Regions from separate parts of the Gordonia aurantiaca genome, predicted to be linked through region 1. Evidence: predicted binding sites of a transcription regulator. Region 1 holds the regulator's gene; the other holds the start of a gene.
The links. Region 1 encodes HspR, which represses chaperone genes until heat shock. Its sites were predicted from a motif close to ANNTGAGTNNNNNNNACTCANNT; they were not measured.
Positions count from the first base shown of each region.

Region 2: the regulator HspR is predicted to act here: its motif matches at 5,777-5,799, upstream of clpB (ATP-dependent chaperone ClpB).

Region 1 covers NZ_JBDUUF010000009.1:123,506-134,053, forward strand. Annotated here, with positions in the region: gene ABFT43_RS17625 (hypothetical protein) at 1-951, opposite strand, end outside; gene ABFT43_RS17630 (hypothetical protein) at 948-2,132, opposite strand; gene dnaK (molecular chaperone DnaK) at 2,484-4,328, shown strand; gene grpE (nucleotide exchange factor GrpE) at 4,325-5,023, shown strand; gene dnaJ (molecular chaperone DnaJ) at 5,156-6,346, shown strand; gene ABFT43_RS17650 (heat shock protein transcriptional repressor HspR) at 6,350-6,745, shown strand; gene ABFT43_RS17655 (ABC1 kinase family protein) at 6,858-8,264, shown strand; gene ABFT43_RS17660 (flavin-containing monooxygenase) at 8,384-9,958, shown strand; gene ABFT43_RS17665 (SDR family NAD(P)-dependent oxidoreductase) at 9,959-10,548, shown strand, end outside.
Region 2 covers NZ_JBDUUF010000003.1:363,599-374,146, forward strand. Annotated here, with positions in the region: gene ABFT43_RS09055 (maleate cis-trans isomerase family protein) at 1-455, opposite strand, end outside; gene ABFT43_RS09060 (DNA-3-methyladenine glycosylase I) at 485-1,078, opposite strand; gene sigK (ECF RNA polymerase sigma factor SigK) at 1,309-1,869, shown strand; gene ABFT43_RS09070 (GIY-YIG nuclease family protein) at 1,890-2,999, opposite strand; gene clpB (ATP-dependent chaperone ClpB) at 3,155-5,707, opposite strand; gene ABFT43_RS09080 (esterase/lipase family protein) at 6,187-7,434, shown strand; gene ABFT43_RS09085 (cytochrome P450) at 7,586-8,821, shown strand; gene ABFT43_RS09090 (metal-sensitive transcriptional regulator) at 8,844-9,137, opposite strand; gene ABFT43_RS09095 (MMPL family transporter) at 9,280-10,548, shown strand, end outside.

The DNA of each region.
Region 1 (10,548 bases):
GAACCGGTACCGTCCGCCGGCGACCGTCGCCGTCGCGCCCGTGTACGACACCGTCCGGTGCCGGAAGTCGAGCGAGTTGAGAAAACGGCTGTACGCGAGGATGTTCCAGTACCGGCAGTCGACCACGTCCCCCTCGATGACCAGTGCCTCTCCGGGGTTCAGTCGCCAGCCGCCGCGGATGTAGTGGATGCCGGGTTCGGTGAACACCGCGCCGCCGCCCATCTCCGACCAGTGCCGTAGCATGTTCGGCGGATCGAGGTCCTCTTTCACCGCCGCCTCGAAGATCGCCGGTAGGAACGATGTCGTCGCCGACAGCGTGCCCAGCGCCGAACAGAATCGGGCGGGCTCGATCGGTGGCGGCACATGCGGCTCGACGATCGGCTCGATCTCGCACCAGCCCAACCGGTCTCGCGTGACATCGTCGTGGAAGAACCGGACCCACACCGTCGCCGTCCGGTCCGGCAGCGGCAGGCACGTGGTCGAACCGGAACCGTCTGCGCCGAGGGCGACCTCGAAACCGCCGTCGGCGTCGAACCCGATGGAGTCGCTGTCGGCACGGGCCGTCGCCTCTGCGCCGAGCCCGCCGGCCTTCCGATAGACGGTGACCGACAGGTACGACGCGTCGCCGCGGTTTCCGCGGATGCGGTAGCTGCGGTCGCCGCGAACCTCGGTGACCCAGTACCGGAAGTCCGGGTTGTCCATCAGGAACTTCTGTCGCCACCCGTTGAACGGCGCGAGTTCGGGGAGTTCGCGGTCGACCTCGAGGCGCGCCAACTGATTCGACAATCCGCGCAACAGTGCGCGGAAACCGTCGGCCCGCTCGACCGGGTCGAGGTCGGCGGTGTCGGCCGCGAGCTCTTCACCCGCGGTGCGCAGGGCGTCGACCAGGCCGTTCCACGCGGCCACCTCGGGACGCGGGTCACCGTCCGCCGAGACCGGGGCCGCGCTCACGACGACCTCACCCGGTCGTCGTGTCTGTAATGCGGGCCCACGTCGTCGACGAGGATGCCCGGTTCCGCGGCGACCACCGCGGGGACCGCGTCGAGCACTGCGCGGACCGAGGCCGTGGTGATCGGGTTGGTGTGCCCCGTCCCGATCCCGAACTCGAGCTGGGCGCGCATCTCGGCGGGCTCTCCGCTGAGGACGAGCGTGTAGGCGATCGGGCTGGTGAAGTTGCCGAACGGCAGGTCGTCGCCGCGATAGACGACGTCCTCGCCGGGAGCGGAGCGAGCGGGCTCGGTGGGTACCGAGGCGAGGTACCAGCATTCCTCGTTGGTGAAGAAGTGATGATCGCCCAGGTATCCGCGATGGGTCAGGTGCAGTGCCGCCGCGGTGCCCTTCGCGATGGTGGTCGAGCCGATCTGTGCGTCGTGCGGGGCCGGCAGTCCACGCAGCGAGGTCTCGACCCGCACCCGGGAACTGTCGGCGCCGTACAGGGCGTGCGCGACGTTGCCGGTGAGATCCCCATAGTAGAGGTCGCCGCCCTTGGCCACGGGGGAGTCCGGTCCGAGGCAGTCGAGGTCGGAGCCGAATCCGAGCGCCTCCAGGCCTCCCCACATCGCACCGGCGCGGGAGAAGTCGACGGCCTCCACCGATCGCACGTGACTCACCGACGACATCGCCTTCGCCATCGTCATCGCCAGGCGCTCGACGATGAAGGTCGGGTGCACGCCCGTCCCGTGCAGCGTGGCTCCGCCGGTGTGGCACGCCGCCAGCAGCCGCTGCGGCGACCTGCGGAACGGCGACATCCAGTTCGGCATCGACACGTTGTGGTACGCCGCGGTGGCCACGACGTTCTTCCCGGACTCGAGGAGATCGATGACGTCGTCGTCGAGCCCCTTGAACACGGCGGCGGGCGCGGGGGTCACCACCACGCAGTCGACATCGAGCGCCTTGATCGCGTCGCGGTCGCGGGTGGCGAGGACGCCGATCGGCTCGGTCCGGGACAGCTCGCCGACGTCCCGACCCTCCTTCTTCGGGTTGTGGACCAGGGCGCCGACGACCTCGAAGCCGGGGTCCTCGACGGCGGCGCGGACGACCGCTCCGCCGACCTCGCCCGGCCCCCAGACGGCGATCCGGAGAGGTCGCGGCGGCGCGTCGGCGGCGGTCGTCATCGGGCTGGTCTGGGTCACTGGCGGTCCTCGCAGTCGGACGGAAAGTGGAATCGGACGCTTCCGGTTGGAATCTGCCCGGCGACCCCCGCTGTGTCAAGGGTCACAGCGTCACGGCGTAGGATTGAGCCATATCGACTCAACTTTTTCCGAAGACCGGGAACAAACGCGGAAGGGGTCCCGTTGCACCCTTCGAGAAACCTGAGTGACAGCGACTCAAGTCGGTTTGACTCACCGCTACGCTTTCAGTAGGACATTGAGTCGGACGCACTGAAGTCCGCCTCGCACAGGGTTCGGACATCAAGCCCCGCGTCCACGTACCGCGGGGAAAGAAGGACTTGGGTGCAGACCCAGAACTAGGAGGAAGTCAGAATGTCTCGTGCTGTTGGAATCGATCTCGGCACCACCAACTCGGTTGTCGCGGTGCTCGAGGGTGGCGAGCCGACCGTCATCGCCAACGCCGAGGGCTCGCGGACCACGCCGTCCGTGGTTGCCTTCGCGCGCAACGGCGAGGTTCTGGTCGGTCAGCCCGCAAAGAACCAGGCCGTCACGAACGTCGATCGCACCATCCGCTCGGTCAAGCGCCACATGGGCGACAACAACTGGCGTGTCGAGATCGACGACAAGAAGTACACCCCGCAGGAGATCAGCGCGCGCACGCTCATGAAGCTGAAGCGCGACGCCGAGGCATACCTCGGTGAGGATGTCACCGACGCCGTGATCACCGTGCCCGCGTACTTCAACGACGCTCAGCGTCAGGCCACCAAGGAAGCCGGCCAGATCGCCGGTCTCAACGTGCTCCGCATCGTCAACGAGCCGACCGCCGCCGCACTGGCGTACGGCCTCGACAAGGGCGAGAAGGAGCAGACCATCCTGGTGTTCGACCTCGGTGGCGGTACGTTCGACGTCTCGCTGCTGGAGATCGGCGACGGTGTCGTCGAGGTCCGCGCGACCTCCGGCGACAACCACCTCGGTGGTGACGACTGGGATCAGCGCATCGTCGACTGGCTCGTCGAGAAGTTCAAGCAGAGCCACGGCATCGACCTGACCAAGGACAAGATGGCCATGCAGCGTCTCCGCGAGGCTGCCGAGAAGGCCAAGATCGAGCTGTCCGCATCGCAGAGCACCTCGATCAACCTGCCCTACATCACCGTCGACGCCGACAAGAACCCGCTGTTCCTCGACGAGCAGCTGACCCGCGCCGAGTTCCAGAAGATCACCTCGGACCTGCTGGACCGCACCCGTGCGCCGTTCCAGGCCGTCATCAAGGACGCGGGCATCTCGGTCAACGACATCGACCATGTCGTGCTCGTCGGTGGTTCGACCCGTATGCCGGCCGTCACCGACCTGGTCAAGGAACTGACCGGGGGCAAGGACCCCAACAAGGGTGTCAACCCGGACGAGGTCGTCGCCGTCGGCGCGGCCCTGCAGGCCGGCGTCCTGCGCGGTGAGGTCAAGGACGTGCTGCTGCTCGACGTGACCCCGCTGTCGCTGGGCATCGAGACCAAGGGCGGCGTGTTCCACAAGCTGATCGAGCGCAACACGACGATCCCGACCAAGCGGTCGGAGGTGTACACCACGGCCGAGGACAACCAGCCGTCGGTGCAGATCCAGGTGTACCAGGGCGAGCGCGAGATCGCCGCGCACAACAAGCTGCTCGGCAGCTTCGAGCTCGGCGGTATCGCACCTGCGCCGCAGGGTGTCCCGCAGATCGAGGTGACCTTCGACATCGACGCCAACGGCATCGTTCACGTCACCGCGAAGGACAAGGGCACCGGCAAGGAGAACTCGATCCGCATCCAGGACGGCTCCGGTCTGTCCAAGGAAGAGATCGACCGCATGATCAAGGACGCCGAGGCGCACGCCGAGGAGGACCGCAAGCGTCGTGAGGAGGCCGAGACCCGCAACCAGGCGGAGTCGCTGGTCCACACGACCGAGAAGTTCCTCAAGGACAACGAGGACAAGGTCCCGGCCGACGTCAAGGAGAAGGTCGAGAAGGCCGTCGAGGGCGCGAAGGAAGCCCTGAAGGGTACCGACACCGCCGCGATCCGCTCGGCGATCGAGAAGCTGTCGGAGGAATCGCAGGCACTCGGCCAGGCGATCTACGCCAACGCCGCTGCGGAGTCCCCCAACGGTGAGGCCCCGTCGGGCGACGCCGGCGAGTCCGATGTCGTCGACGCGGAGGTCGTCGACGAGGACGCGAAGGAGAACAAGTGACCGCAGGACCCGATTCGACGAACGGGTCCGGCGATCAGGAGCCGGTCACGGTGACCGATCGTCGTCGCATCGACCCGGAAACGGGCCAGGTGCGCGAGGATTCGGCCGCCGGGCCCGGCCCGGCCGAGGCCGAACCCGTCGTCGACAAGACCGACGAATCGCAGGACAAGGCATCGGCAGACGGTGCTCCGGAGCAGGCTGAGTCCGCACCGGCGGCCGTGGACGCGGACGCCCGCGTCGCGGAGCTGACGGCGGATCTGCAGCGGGAACGCGCGCAGTTCGCCAACTTCCGACGCCGCGCGGCGGAGGAGAAGCAGGGATCGATCGCCTACGGCAAGCAGATCCTGATCGACAAGCTCCTCCCGATCCTCGACGACCTCGACCGTGCCCGCGAGCACGGCGACCTCGAGAGCGGACCGCTGAAGATGTTCGCCGACAAGCTCATCGCGGTGCTGACCGGCGAAGGCCTCGCGCCCTTCGGTGCTCCCGGCGAGGAGTTCAACCCCGAACTCCATGAGGCGGTGCAGCACGACGGCACCGGCGCGCACCCGGTCATCGGGCAGGTCTACCGCTGCGGTTACCGGCTGGGTGAGAAGGTGATCCGTACCGCGATGGTGACGGTCACCGACCCCGAACCCGGGGCCGAGAAGCCCGCGGACACAGCAGGTGCCGACGAGCAGGCCGGTGCAGAATAGAGCACCCGACGCCCGGTCCCGAGGGGCGAGCCACGAAGGGATCTCCCTTCGTGGCTCGCTCCGCTCGCGAACAGCGAACGACAACTGAATCATCAATCCAGACAACAGAAGACTTGAAGGAGGTGACGTCTGGTGGCTCCCCAACGAGAGTGGTTGGAACACGACTTCTACAAGGACCTGGGCGTTGCTTCTGACGCTTCGGCTGAAGAGATCAAGAAGGCCTATCGCAAGCTCGCACGCGAGCTGCACCCGGATGCCAATCCCGGGGACCCGGAGGCCGAGGAGCGCTTCAAGCGGGTGTCCGAAGCCCACAGCGTGCTGAGCGATCCCGTCAAGCGCAAGGAGTACGACGAGACGCGGGCGATGTTCGCCGGCGGACGATTCCGTGGCGGCAACGGATTCCCAGGTGGATTCGGTGGCGGTGGCGGTACGACCTACACGACGACGGGTGGGGCCGACTTCGATCTCGGTGACCTGTTCGGCGGCGCGACCGGCGGCGGTTTCGGCGATCTCTTCGAAGGACTCTTCAACCGTGGCGGCGGAACACAGCGTACGTCGACGGCGAGCCGTCCGCGGCGCGGCAAGGACCTCGAGACCGAGACGACGCTGTCGTTCAAGGACGCGGCGCTCGGCACGACCGTCCCGCTGCGGGTCACGAGCCCGTCCCCGTGCACGACGTGCCACGGCTCTGGCGCCAAGCCCGGGACCAGTCCGCGCGTCTGCCCCAACTGCAACGGCTCCGGTTTCGTCAGCCGGAACCAGGGTGCCTTCGGGTTCAGCGAACCCTGCCAGGACTGCCAGGGCACCGGCTCGCGCATCGACGACCCGTGCACCGACTGCAGCGGCACCGGCGTGAAGGTTCGTGCCCGCACCATCAACATGCGGATCCCGGCCGGGGTGGAAGACGGACAACGCATCCGGCTCGCCGGACAGGGCGAGGCCGGTCGACGCGGCGCACCGTCGGGCGACCTGTATGTGGTCGTCCACGTGACCCCGCACAAGTACTTCACCCGCAGCGGCAACGACCTGCGTGTGACGCTGCCCGTGCGGTTCTCCGAACTGGTTCTCGGAGCGACGGTCTCGGTGCCGACGCTCGAGGGCTCGGTGGGCGTGAGGATCCCGCCGAACACCAGCGACGGCCGCACCCTGCGGGTGCGCGGCCGCGGCGTGCCGAAGCGTTCGGGCGGCGCCGGCGACCTGTTGGTCACCCTGAAGGTGGCCGTGCCGGACAAGCTCGACGAGGCGGCGATCGAGGCCATGCGCGCCTACGACAAGGCCGAGCGCGCAAGCGGATTCGATCCGCGGGCGAACTGGGGGCGATGAGTGATGGCCGGTGGGAAGAAGTTCGACGACGGCGCGACCTTCATGATCTCGGTCGCCGCCGAGCTCGCCGGCATGCACGCGCAGACCCTGCGAACCTACGACCGGTTGGGTCTGGTGACCCCGCAGCGGACGAGTGGCGGCGGACGCCGGTACTCGAACCGCGACGTCGAACTCCTGCGAGAGATCCAGCGTCTCTCGCAGGAAGAGGGCGTCAACCTGGCGGGCATCAAACGGATCATCGAACTGACCAACCAGGTCGAGGCGCTGCAACAGCGCGTCCGGGAGCTCACCGAAGAGGTCGCCGCCGCCCAGGGTCGCCGCGGTGGCGAGCTCGTGCCGGTGCCGCGGACCAACGCCCTGGTCGTGTGGCAGCCGCGGCACAAGCGGCGCACCGACTGAGCGGACACGCTCCTTCGAGCACCTGCCGGATCGGCGACGATTCGCCGTTTCGGTGCGATCACCGGCAGGACCGTGCCACACTGGGCCCGCTGATCGTCGCAGGGGGTGTTCGATGGGCGAAGACAGCACGTCATCCGCAGAAGGGTCGTCGGCACTGCCGGTGGAGCGGCTCCGCCGCGGCGGCCGCGTGGGCGCGGTGGCCGCACGACATGCCGCCCGTTCGGCGGCCGTGGCCGCGACCTCCCGGTTCCGCGGCCCCGAACAGGAGGCCAGGGCGCGGGAGCGGACCATCCTGCGCCTTGCCGACGATATCGCCACGGTCGCAGTCGGGATGCGCGGTGCCGCACAGAAACTCGGTCAGATAATGGCCGTCCTCGACCTCGGCATCGCCGACGAGGAGACCAGGGCCGAATTCAGCCGGCGGATGGAACGCGTCTTCGCCACCGCCCCGCGATGGACCGACTCGTCGATGCAGCAACGCATCTCCGACGAACTCGGCCCGCACGTGGCCGACCTGACCGACGTCGCCGGGCCGGTGTCGACAGCATCCATCGGGCAGGTGTACCGGGCACGCCTCCGCGACGGAAGGTCGGTCGCGGTGAAGGTCAAGTACCCCAACGTCGATCGTATGGTCCGCGCCGATCTACAGAACCTGCGGTTGCTGGTCCGCGCGGTCCGACGCCATCTGCCGGCAGTGAACTCCGAGGCGATCGTCGACGAGGTGGCGCGCCAGATCTCGACCGAACTCGACTTCGAGGCGGAGTGTCGCAACCAGCGGATCTTCTCAGACCGCTTCGACGGCCACCCGGTGATCCGAATACCCTCTCCGGTCGAGGAGTTGTGCACCGGGGACATGCTGGTGACGGAGTTCTTCGACGGGATGACTCTCGACGATGCAGCCGCTCTGCCCGCGCCGGAGCGGGACCGGATCGGGGAGGCCATCTACCGCTTCTACTGCGGGGAGATGTACCGAGTGGGGCACTTCTGTGCGGACCCGCATCCCGGGAACATCCTCGTGAATCCCGGTGGCACGGTCTGTTTCGTGGACTTCGGGTCATGTGTGACGCTGTCTCCCGACGAGCACGCCCTCGAACGGCGCGCGCTGGAGGGGCTCCTCGGCGGACGACACCGGGAGGTGTACGACCTGGTCCGCGAGGCCGGATTCGTCGTGAACGACAAGGCCATGGGCCCGGACGAGCTGACCGCCTACATCCGCGACGTCGCGGGCTGGCACCTCGAGTCGGGAATCCTGACCATCACCCCGCAGGTCGCCGCCGCCGCGGTGAGCGCCGCGCTGCTCCCACAGGGCGGCCACATCGGTACGTTCGGCGCCCAGGCCATCGTCGAGGCGCACGCGCTCGGGCGGCGCAACGAACTCGCCGTGTTGTCCCTGCTCGGCAGGCTGAACGCGACCGCGCCCTGGTCCGACATCGCCCGGGAGACCCTCGGGATCTCCGGGCCGGCGACTCCGATGGGGGAGGAGATCGCGCTCTGGCGTCGCCGTCGGCCGGACCGCTGAACCCGCCGCCCTGACCGGAAGCGCCCGGTCAGGGCGGTTTCTTTTCCGAAGACGCCGCAGGGGCAGCCCGTTGACATTATCTGAATGACATGTCAGTCTGTGTGGCGGGAGGGTTGATCATGACACCGGACACACTCGTCGCCATCATCGGGGGCGGCCCTGGCGGCATCTGCGCCGCCGCACTACTCAAGAAGCGCGGGATCGAGGACTTCGTGATCCTCGAGCAGGCCCTGGATTTCGGGGGCAGCTGGCGCGACAACCACTATCCCGGGCTGGGGGTGGATGTCCCGGGCTTCACATATCAGTACTCGTTCGCACGGAATCCCAAGTGGTCGCGGATGTTCCCGAAAGGTCGCGAGGTCCTCGACTATCACCGGGGAGTGGCCCGCAGCCTCGGTCTCTACGACCACGCCCGGTGGGACACCAAGGTCCTCGCCGAGCGATGGGATGACGAGAACGGCTGGTGGGAACTACATCTCGGTAACGGCACGATCATGACCGCGCGGTTCGTCATCTCCGCGATCGGTGCCTACATCAAGGCCAAGGACGACCCCGGGATTCCCGGGCTGGACGACTTCGACGGAAAGATCCTCCGGCCCAACGCGTGGGACCATGACTACGACCTCGCCGGCAAGCGGATCGCGGTGATCGGGACGGGTGCGTCGTCGGTGCAGATCACCCCGTCGATCGCGCCCGAGGTGGCCGCGCTCGAGGTGTACCAGCGCACTCCCGTGTGGGCGCTGCCGAAACCTGATTTCGCGATCGGGCCGGTGCTGCGGACGATCTTCGGTCTACCCGGTGTCCAGTCGGTGCTGTCGGCCATCGCCAACATCGTCGTCGAGATCGGACTGCGCATTCTCTATCAGACGCCGCGGCCCCTGTTCCGCCTCGCTGCGCCGTGGTTCGACCGGACCGCCCGATTGTTCTACCGGTTCTACTTGCGTCGGGTCGTCGACGACGCACGGACGCGGCAGGCCCTCATGCCCGGATACGGTCTACTCGGCAAGCGACCGACACTGTCGAACGAGTTCCTGCAGGCATTCAACAGGGACAACGTCGCCCTCGTGACCGAGCGGATCGCGCGGATCGCACCGGACGGAATCCTCACCGGCGACGGCGTGCACCACCCGTGCGACGCGATCGTGCTCGCCACCGGCTACCACCTCTTCTCCGATCCCGAGAGTTACGTCGAGGGTGCGGTCGTCGGCCGCGACGGATTCGATCTCGGTCGGTTCTACAACACTGCGGGACTACAGGCGTACCAATCGGTTTCGGTTCCATTCCTGCCGAACCGGTGGATGCTCGTCGGGCCGTACTCCTGGATCGGCACCGGCTGGCACGAACTCGTCGAGATCACCTCCGGGCACGCGGTCAACGTCATCTCGGCTGCATTGCGCCAGGATGCTCAGGTCGTGGAGGTCACCGAGGACGCCCATCGCCGATACCGCGACATGATCGAACGCAACGGCGAGAACATCGATTACTACTTCAACACCGTCAACGCGGGCCTGCGGACCTACTACGTGAACTCCGCCGGCGACACGCCGTATATCCGGCCCACGAGCCTGTTCCGCGCGCGATCCGACAGCCGCGACGTGGACCTCGACGCCTATCGGTTCACCAAGGCGGGGTCCGTGGCGCACGCGCGGGTCTCCGACGACGAATCGTCCCCGACCTCGAAAGCGGTGATCTGAATGATGTTCCGTCCCTTTCCGACCAGCGGTGCCGTGGCACTCGTGACCGGAGGAGCGCGCGGCATCGGGTTCGCGGTGGCGCAACGTCTCTTCGACGCCGGGGCGCAGGTGGTGATCGCCGACCTCGACGGGGCGGACGCATATTCCGCCGCGCAGCGCCTGGGACCGCGGGCGACGGGCCTCGCCCTCGATGTCGGTGACCGGTCGGCGTTCGAGGATCTGGTGGAACTGGTCGAATCGACCATCGGGCCGGTCGACATCGTGGTGAACAACGCCGGGATCATGCCGGTCGGTCCCTTGCTCGCCGAGCAGACCAGTGTCGCGGAAGCGACGCTGCGCGTGAACTTCTGGGCCCACTACCATTCTTTCAAGATTCTGGCCCCGCGCATGATCGACCGTGGCCGAGGGCATTTCATCAACATCACCTCGGCGGCCGGCGCCATCCACTCGCCGGGACTGGCGACCTACGTCGCGAGCAAACACGCCGCGACCGGCTTCGCCCGCAGCGCACGCGAAGAGTTGAACGGGACCGGAGTGACGTTGACCGTCGTGATGCCGTCGGCGGTGAGAACCCAGCTCATCGACGGTAT
Region 2 (10,548 bases), on a different contig from region 1:
CCCGCCTGGGCGGCGACGGTCCGGCCGGACTCGGCGAGGAAGTCGCACAGCAGCCCGGTGAGCGCGGCGGTGTACGGAGTCGCCACCGAGAGGGTGCCGACGTTCATCAGATCGAGCGCTCGGATCAGCGCCTCGGAGGTCGTCACGGCGTGCTGGGCGCCGTTGGCGAGCATGCACTTCGAGATCTCCACCGCCCCGGCCAAGCCGTACACGAAACTCCCCGACGCGCAGGCATAGCCGAAGGCCTTGGGACCGATCGACGAGACGGCACGGACCGCGGCGGCGATCTCCGCGTGGTTGTTCAGGTCACGGCACAGTTCGACGTCGACCGGCGCGTCGATGAAACCGGTCCGCGTGAAGTGGAGCGACACCGAGTCGGGCATCCACCGCCACAGTTCGCGGTCCAGCGCCATGTCGAACGGGACCACCATCCCGATGCCGATCTGCGGTGTCATGCAGGGATGATGGCATATTGTCAGATTGTCTACAATTGTTGCCGACGGGCGTCCTCCACCGCATCGCGGCTCACGCAGTCGTAGGCGTGGTCGTTGACGATCCCGGTCGCCTGCATCAGCGCGAACATGGTCGTCGGGCCGACGAACCGCCATCCCCTCTTCTTGAGGTCCTTCGACATCGCGATCGACTCCGGCGAGGTCGTCATCGAGTTCGGTTCATGGTCACGGTCGGGTGCGTATCGCCAGAAGTACGACGCCAGCGATCCCTGCTCGTCGATCAGTTCCACGGCCCGGCGGGCGTTGTTCACCGCGGCCTCGATCTTGCCGCGGTGGCGGACGATCCCCGCATCCTGCAGCAGGCGTTCGACGTCGGCGTCGGTGTATCGCGCCACCTTCTCAACCTCGAATCCCGCGAATGCACTCCTGAAGTTCTCGCGCTTGAGCAGAATGGTCCGCCAGGACAACCCCGACTGGAACCCCTCCAGGCAGACCCGCTCGAACAGGGCGGCGTCCTCGGTGACCGGGAATCCCCACTCGGTGTCGTGGTACGTCGTCTCGGGCTCCTGACCTGCCCAGAAGCAGCGCAACCGACCGTCGGCGGCCATCACCGTGTTCTCGGACATGGGCATCCTCCTCCACTCCGGTGCGAGCAGGTTACGCCACGGCCACGACAGAACGGCGCCGTTATCGTTCCGTTACCAAAGATTGCGAATCCATCCCGTTGTCCGTGCCGGCAGTGGCTTTTCGGCCCCCGGCCCATAGCGTTGGAGACATCGCACCGAAGAGCACCCCGTCACCCGACGCAAGATCCCGCTCCGGAAGCGAAAAATCCACTGCCGGCAAGGAGTTCGTCATGCGTGAAACCGATCTGAACACACTCCTTTCCCGCGTGGCGGCCGGTGACATGGATGCCTTCGCCCAGTTCTACGACGCCACCTGTGACCGGGTGTACGGGATGATCCTGCGGGTCCTGCGCGACCAGGGTTACAGCGAAGAGGCGACCCAGGAGACCTTCCTCGCCGTGTGGCGAGGCGCCGCCGGTTTCGATCCGGCATCGGGCACCGCGCTCTCGTGGGTCCTGACCCTCGCCCACCGTCGCGCGGTCGATCGCGTGCGCTCGGAGACCGCCGCGACCCGTCGCACCGTCGCTTACGGCATCGCCGACACCGGCCGTGAGATCGACGAGGTCAGCGAATCCGTGGAGCGCCGCGAGATCGCCCGCCTGATCCACACCGGCCTCGAGACCCTGACTCCGCTGCAGCGTCAGGCCATCGAACTGGCCTACTTCCACGGTCTGACCTATCGCGAGGTTGCCGAGCACCTCGGTGTCGCGCTGCCGACGATCAAGTCGCGCATCCGCGACGGCCTGATCCGGTTGCGGCAGACCGTGCCGGGTTTCGCGGTCTCCGCCTGAGTCGTCACCGACAGGGGGCCTCAGACCTGCCCGTACGGATGCCACCCGGTGGGATTCCACTTCCCACCGCGGCGTTCCCGCACCTCGCGCAGGCTGGTTCCGACGTACCGCTGTTCCAACTCCACGTCCGGCGCCCCGGTGTACACCCAGCGCTTCGGGTCGAGGTTTCCCTCGGCGTCCCGGAACGTCTCCCAGAAGTCGACGCGGTGCACGGCGCGCACGATGTCGTCGGCGAACACCAGCACCGGTAGGTCGGGCACCGTGCGATGCGGACCCGCCCGCCAGCCGCTGCGCGCCCACTCGTAGATCTGCTCAGCACTCGCATCGGGGCGCGCCGCATCGTCGACCTTGACGAGAACGCAGAGCTCTGGTAGCGCCGGGGCGAGCGGCGCGGCGTGACGCAGGATGAGCTCGTCCAGCGGGATCGGGACATCGTCCACCGTTCCCGCGAGATCGGGGGCGTTGGTCAGCTCCAGCCCGGACAACCCGGCGAGGTCGCCGGCGAACCGGGCCGCGAAATCCGCCGTCTCCTCGACGGATTCGACACCGGCGGCGCCGTAGCGCAGCACCCAGTGCTCCACCCCGAACCCGTCGGCGTCGATGTCGCCGATCCGGTCGAGCGTCGCCTCCAACACCTCCGGAGAATCCCCCTGCCCGATCACCTCACTCGGGTCCGGGACGGCGCCGGCGAGCGCCGCGCCGGTCTGATGGCGAATCCGGTTTCCGCGTCCGGCACCGACGTAGAACACCGACGAATCGCGGGGATCGACGAGCGCGTAGACGTAGACGCCGAGTACCGTCTGCACCTCCAACGGAACGGGTTTCGGGGGTCCCGGAACCGGGACCCCCACGGGCCGCAAGAGATCGAGCACCGCGTCGACGACGGTCGGCCGGACCCCGAATCCGCCGCCCCGCAGCCCGCCGATGATGGCCTCCCCGGCGCGTTCCCGGTCGACGAAACGCCGCCCGGCGTGCGCATCGACGGCGCGCAGGACGTCGACGATCTCCGCTCGCCGGGTCGCCGGGCCGCGCGGCGCCGACCGTTCCGCGTCGACGTCGAGCATCTCGGCGAAGGCCGCCGACTCGAGGAACTCGTCGAGCGCGGTCACCGGCAGCTCGACGGCATCCATGCTGCTCATGACCGCGATGATGCCAGGGCCGGGCCCGGCTCGCGGGTCCGACTCGCGCGCGACGGCGGTTCCGTCCCACGCTCGACGCGCCCCCGGCACGATGAAGGCCCCACCCTCGATCGAGAGTGGGGCCTTCGTGGCTGGTCGTCAGCGCATCAGCCGAGCACGAGCGATTCGCCGTCGGGGCTGACGTTGACCGGCACGACGTCCCCGTCGCGGACCTCGCCCTTGAGCAGCAGCTTGGCCAGCTGGTCGCCGATGGCCTTCTGCACCAGCCGGCGCAGCGGACGGGCGCCGTACACCGGGTCGAAGCCCCGGTGGGCCAGCCATTCCTTGGCCTTCGGCGACACCTCGAGGTCGAGGCGGCGCTGTGCCAACCGCTTCTCCAGCTGGCCCAGCTGGATGTCGACGATCCGGACCAGTTCCTCCTCCGTCAGGGCGTCGAAGATGACCACGTCGTCCAGGCGGTTGATGAACTCCGGCTTGAACGCTGAGCGCACCGCGGCCATGACCTGTTCGCGGTCGCCGCCGGCGCCTAGGTTCGAGGTGAGGATCAGGATGGTGTTGCGGAAGTCCACCGTCCGGCCCTGGCCGTCGGTGAGACGACCCTCGTCGAGCACCTGCAGCAGCACGTCGAACACGTCCGGGTGGGCCTTCTCGATCTCGTCGAACAGGACCACCGTGTACGGCCGACGCCGCACCGCCTCGGTCAGCTGGCCGCCGGCCTCGTACCCGACATACCCGGGCGGAGCACCGACGAGCCGTGCGACGCTGTGCTTCTCGCCGTACTCGCTCATGTCGATGCGGACCATCGCGTGCTCGTCGTCGAACAGGAACTCGGCGAGCGCCTTGGCGAGCTCGGTCTTGCCGACGCCGGTCGGGCCGAGGAACATGAACGAGCCCAACGGCCGGTTCGGGTCGGCGACGCCGGCCCGTGCACGACGCACCGCGTCCGACACCGCCTCGACCGCGGCCTTCTGGCCGACGACCCGCTTGCCGAGTTCGTCCTCCATGCGCAGCAGCTTGGCGGTCTCGCCCTCGAGCATGCGGCCCGCGGGGATACCGGTCCACGACGACACGACCTCGGCCACGTCGTCCGGCCCGACCTCCTCCTTGAGCATCACCTGCTGTCCGGCGTCGGCACCGGTCCGCTCCTGGGCGGCCTCGAGTTCCTTCTCCAGAGCCGGGATCCGGCCGTACCGCAATTCTGCGGCCCGTCCGAGGTCACCGTCGCGCTCGGCGCGATCGGCCTCGCCACGCAGATTCTCCAACTGCTCCTTGAGGTCTCGGACCGCGTCGATGGCGGTCTTCTCCTGCTGCCAGCGCGCGGAGAGTTCGCTGAGCTTCTCCTTCTGGTCGGCCAGTTCGGCGCGGAGCTTCTCCAGCCGCTCCTTCGACGCCTCGTCGGTCTCCTTCTCCAGGGCGAGTTCCTCGACCTCGAGCCGGCGGACAACACGCTCGACCTCGTCGATCTCGACGGGGCGCGAGTCGATCTCCATCCGGAGCCGCGACGCGGCCTCGTCGACGAGGTCGATGGCCTTGTCCGGCAGGAACCGGGAGGTGATGTAGCGATCGGAAAGCGTTGCGGCGGCGACCAATGCGGAGTCGGTGATGCGCACGCCGTGGTGCACCTCGTACCGGTCCTTGAGGCCGCGGAGGATGCCGATGGCGTCCTCGACCGACGGCTCGCCGACGTACACCTGCTGGAAGCGACGCTCGAGTGCGGCGTCCTTCTCGATGTACTTGCGGTACTCCTCGAGCGTGGTGGCGCCGACCAGCCGCAGCTCGCCGCGGGCCAGCATCGGCTTGATCATGTTGCCCGCGTCCATCGCCGAGTCACCGGTGGCACCGGCGCCGACGATGGTGTGCAGCTCGTCGATGAACGTGATGATCTGGCCTTCGGAGGCCTTGATCTCGTCGAGCACCGCCTTGAGGCGTTCCTCGAATTCACCGCGGTACTTCGCACCGGCGACCATCGAACCCATGTCGAGGGAGATGACGGTCTTGTCGCGCAACGATTCCGGCACGTCGCCGGCGACGATGCGCTGGGCCAGGCCCTCGACGATCGCCGTCTTGCCGACGCCGGGCTCGCCGATGAGGACCGGGTTGTTCTTGGTCCGGCGGCTGAGCACCTGCACGACGCGACGAATCTCGGTGTCGCGACCGATGACCGGGTCGAGCTTGCCTTCTCGTGCGGCCTTGGTGAGGTCGGTCGAGTACTTCTCGAGCGCCTGGTAGGTCGACTCCGGGTCCTCCGAGGTCACCTTCCGGGTGCCTCGAACGGCGACGAACGCCTCCCGCAGCGCCTGCGGGGTGGCACCTGCGTTGTGCAGGAGCTTGGCGACGTCGGAATCGCCGGTCGCCAGACCGACCATGACGTGCTCGGTCGAGACGTACTCGTCACCGAGTTCGACCGCCAGCTGCTGGGCAGCGGTGATCGCCGCGATCGACTCGCGGGAAAGCTGAGGGGTCGAGCTGGCCTGGGCAACCGTCGGCATGCGGTCGACCAGCGCCTGTGCCTGTGCGCGAACGTTCGACGGGTCGACGCCCACCGCCTTGAGCAGCGGGGACGCAATGCCGTCGGACTGATCGAGCAATGCCACGAGGATGTGGGCGGGCCGCACGTCAGGGTTGCCAGCGCCGGCCGCCGCCTGCACAGCAGCGCTGAGTGCCTGCTGCGTCTTCGTGGTGGGGGTGAAGCTGTCCACTAGCGTGCACCTTTCTCTTTAGTCCAACAGGCTCAAGTATGAGCCATTCGGCAGATGTAACGCCACCAAAGTTGAGTCCATTCCACTCAGGTCTATCTATTTTGTGATCTGCATCACTCTCATGGTGCTCCGATGCGCCTGCCCGCGCACGGGATCGCGGGCACGCGGCACGATCGCGTGCCGGAACGTGCGCGACACCGGCACCCGACGACCGCTCTGCGGTCCCGCGCCGAACCCGAGCCGGCGTCGGACCCTCCAACCCCTTCCTCGAGCACGCGGCCTCCGGCCCGTCGCGACGGCAGCCCGACCCGGGCCCGCCCACGCGACAGGCCTTTGCGCGAGAAGACCTCACGGCCACACCCAGCAGCACGTGACCAAACGCACGACTGTTCACCGCCGATCACCATCTCACTGGCAAGAACACGCGTCCGTGCAGGAAATGCACCCGAGGACTCAGTGGACATACGTACACTGAACCGATGCCCCCTGAACCCGCATCCCATCGCGAACTACCGGCGCTCGCCGCCCTGGCCCGCGAGGAGCTGACCAAGGCGGTGGGGGGCATCGCCACCGTCCACGCGTCCGTGACCGATACCGTCTTCGCCGGTCTACGAGCAGTCGGGGGCTCACGTGTCCGCACGGCGCAGAAGACGCACGACGTCATCAGGACATCCATCTACACGGCAGTCGCGTCGACCGTCGATGTGGCCGGCGACCTGGCCGAGTCGCTGGCGGCATTCAGTGACACCGTCCCCTCCGAGACCAGGCGAGGCGCCGAGACCCTCGGCTTTCTCGACGGGTTGATCGGGGACCAACTGACTGCCGAGGGTTCGCCGCTGGCCCCGGACATCTCGGTTCGCGTCGACGGCGCTGCCGTGCCGATCACGCCCGATGGTCTGGCGACCGCGTTCCCCGCGGCATCCGGGCACCTGACGGTGTTCGTGCACGGACTGATGGGGTCCGAATACACGTGGAGCCTCGGAGGCCGACCCACCTACGGTTCACGGCTCGCCGACGACCTGGGCAGCACCGAGGTCCTGGTCCGCTACAACACGGGCCGGCACATCAGCGACAACGGTCGTGACCTCGCACGACTGCTCACCGAACTCACACTCTTGTGGCCGGTCCCCGTCACCGGCCTCACGCTCATCGGCCATTCGATGGGAGGCCTGGTGATCCGCAGCGCGTGCCACCAGGCCGTCGCCGAGGACGCGTTCTGGCCCGCGCTCGTTCGACACACGGTGTACCTCGGCACCCCTCACCTCGGAGCGCCGTTGGCGCGAGGAGTCCACCGGGCGTCGGCCGCCCTGCGCCTGTGGCGGACGACCCGGCCGATCGCCACGCTCCTCGGTCGCCGCAGCGCCGGGGTACGAGACCTGTTCCGCGGCGCGGTCATCGACGAGCACTGGCGCGACACCGACCCGGAGGCCTTCTGGCAGCCCGCCGTCGACTACCCGCCTCTCATGCAGGGGGTGCGACACCTCTATGTGACGGCGACGGTCACCCGGCGACCCGACCATCCGTTCGGCCGCATCGTCGGCGACGGTTTGGTGATGACCAGCAGCGGCGGGGGCCGAAGCCGGAAGCAGCATCTCGGATTCGAGCTCGACGACGGTTTCCACGTCGGCGGCGTCGGTCACATGGCCCTGCTGAACAACGACGCGGTCTACGAATGGATGCTCCCCCACTTGACCCCTCGTCGCGCATTGCCGCCCGGGCGGGGCTGAGCGACACGGCGATCCCACCCACGGGCGACAAACCATGACACGTGGTGTCCCGGGGCCCGTCGAATTCGCCAATCCACCGTCCCGGCAGCCACACGTATCGGACACTCGAACCACGATCCCGGATGGAAGGACGTGTCGCGTGACCAGCACGATGGACGATGCCGCCGCCGTCTTCGCCGACCCGACCGCCTACGCCGACGAGGCCCGCCTGCACGCCGCGATGACGTATCTGCGGGCGAACAAGCCGGCGGCCTACGTCGACCGGAAGCCGTACCGCCCGTTCTACGCGGTAACCAAGCACGCCGACATCATGGAGATCGAGCGCAACAACGCCCTGTGGCTGAGCGAGCCGCGCCCGGTGTTGACCACGGCGGCAGCCGACGACGCGGCGAGGGCCCAGCTCGAAGCAGGCGGCGGGCTGCGCACCCTGATCCACATGGACGACCCGCACCACAAGAAGGTGCGTGCGATCGGCCAAGACTGGTTCCGCCCGAAGGCATTGCGCGACCTCGAGGTTCGCGTCGACGAGCTGGCCCGGCGCTACGTCGACCGGATGGCCGAGATCGGCCCCGAATGCGATTTCGTCGAGGACATCGCGGTCCACTTCCAGCTCTATGTGATCCTCTCGCTGCTCGGCCTGCCCGAAGAGGACTTCCCGCGGATGCACCAGCTCACCCAGGAACTCTTCGGCGCCGACGACGAGGAGTACCGCCGCGGCACCACCCTCGAGGAGCAGATGTCCACGCTCCTCGACTTCTTCGACTACTTCAGCGAGCTGACCGCGTCACGGCGGGCGAACCCCACCGACGACCTCGCCTCGGCGATCGCCAACGGCCGCGTCGACGGCGAGCCGCTCTCCGACGGCGACACCGCGTCGTACTACGTCATCGTCGCGACCGCCGGCCACGACACCACCAAGGACGCGATCTCCGGTGGCCTGCGCGCCCTCGTCGAGAATCCCGACCAGCTCGACCGCCTCCGCCGGGACCCCGAACTCATCGGCACCGCCGTCGAGGAGATGATCCGCTGGTCCACGCCGGTCAAGGAGTTCATGCGCACCGCCGCCGAGGACACCGAGGTGCGCGGTGTCCCGATCGCCGCAGGCGAATCCGTCTATCTCGCCTATACCTCCGGCAACCGCGACGAAGAGGTCTTCGACGACCCGCACACCTTCGACGTCGGCCGGTTCCCCAACCAGCATCTGGCCTTCGGTTACGGCATCCACTTCTGTCTCGGGGCAGCCCTCGCCCGCATGGAGATGAGAAGCCTGTTCAGCGAGCTGATCCCGCGACTGGAGTCCATCGAACTCGCCGGACCGCCCGTGTTGGCCGCGACCACCTTCGTGGGCGGGCTCAAGCACCTGCCGATCCGGTACTCACTGCGCTGAAACGGATTTCGCGCCGGACGGATCAGGCCAGCGCGAGGAACAGCCTCTCGAGCTCTTCCTCGGTGAGCGGCGGGGCGTCCTCGCCGTCGCGGGCCTCGATGCACTGCCGCATCCCGGAGGCGACGATCTTGAAGCCCGCACGGTCGAGGGCGCGGGACACCGCGGCGAGCTGGGTCACGACGTCTTTGCAGCCCCGGCCGTCCTCGATCATCGCGATGACGCCGGCCAGCTGCCCCTGAGCACGCTTCAACCGGTTCAGCACTGCGGCGCACGTCTCGTCGTCGATCGGTGCCCGGGTCCCGTCACCTGCCGCCATCTGCACTCTCCTCGTGTCGTTGCGCCGCGACGCCCGCCTTCGGGCGATCACTGCCGCTTGACGACAAGATACCCCCCTGGGTATGTTCGGCGCCAGCATGAATACCCCCGGGGGTATATCTGGGTCTACGAGAGGATCGACGATGGCGCCGACATCGGCACTGTCCACGGACGAACAGACAGGTGCGACGACCCGCCCCAGGGCCGGACTCCTCGGCCGCTGGGGAGAGGCGATGGTCGGCAGGGCACGCTGGGTCTTCGGCGTCTGGGTGCTACTCCTGCTCGTCTTGGGTGCGGCGGCACCCACGGTGTTCTCCTCGCTCGCCGGTGCGGGCTGGCAGGCCGACGGGTCCGAGTCGGTGCGCGTCCGAGAGCTCACGCAAGAGCACTTCGGCGGCAACTCCTCGGCCGCCGTCCAGGTCGTCGTCCACTCCGACCGCAACGACGTCCAGAGCCCGGCCGTGCAGGAGGTCGTGCGTCGGATCAGCGATCTCGTCGCCTCCGACGACCGTTTCGCCGAGGTCGTCCCGCCTCAGCCCGGCATGTCGATCAGCCCCGACGGCCACACCGGGATCGTCCTCATCGGCGCGGCAGCCGACACCGACGACATGGTCCGCGCCGTCGATGAGCACAAGGATGCGCTGACGGACCTCGCCGGCGACGGCGTCGAGGTCTACCCGACCGGCTCCTCCGCGCTGTGGAGCGACTTCAACAAGGCCAACCACGACGCGATGATCAAGGCCGAACTGTTCTCCTGGCCGGTCACGCTGACGATCATGGTGCTCGCGTTCGGGTCGCTCGTCGCCGCCGGACTCCCGCTGCTGCTCACCATCGCGGGCCTCGTCGCATCTGCGGGCGGACTGGTCCTGCTCAACCAGGTCACGCCGATCTCGGTGTGGGCCATCAACTTCGCGATGATGTTCGCGCTGGCACTGGGCATCGACTACGCGCTGTTCATCGTGTCGCGCTTCCGCGATGCCATCCGGGAGAACGCCGACGACCTGCGGGCGGCGGTCGCACAGACCATGGACACCGCCGGAAAGGCCGTGTTGCTGTCGGGACTGACCGTGCTCGTGAGCCTTTCGGCCGTGTTGTTGGTCCCCGCGCCCGCGGTGCGCACGATGGCGGTGGGCATCATGCTGGCCGTCGTGTTCGTCCTCGCCGCGACGCTCTCGCTCCTGCCGGCGTCACTGGGCAGGATCGGCGCCAAGGTGAACGCGCTGGCGCTGCCGTATGCCCGCCGCCAACAGCATCGTTCGACGGTGTTCGCCCGGTGGGGCGAGTACCTGCACCGGCACCCTTGGTCGGTGGCGGCCGGGTCCCTCGCGGTCCTGATCGCCTTGGCGATCCCGGTCTTCGGCCTGAAGGTCGCGATGCCGTCTATCAACGTCGTGCCCTCCGACGCCCCGGTT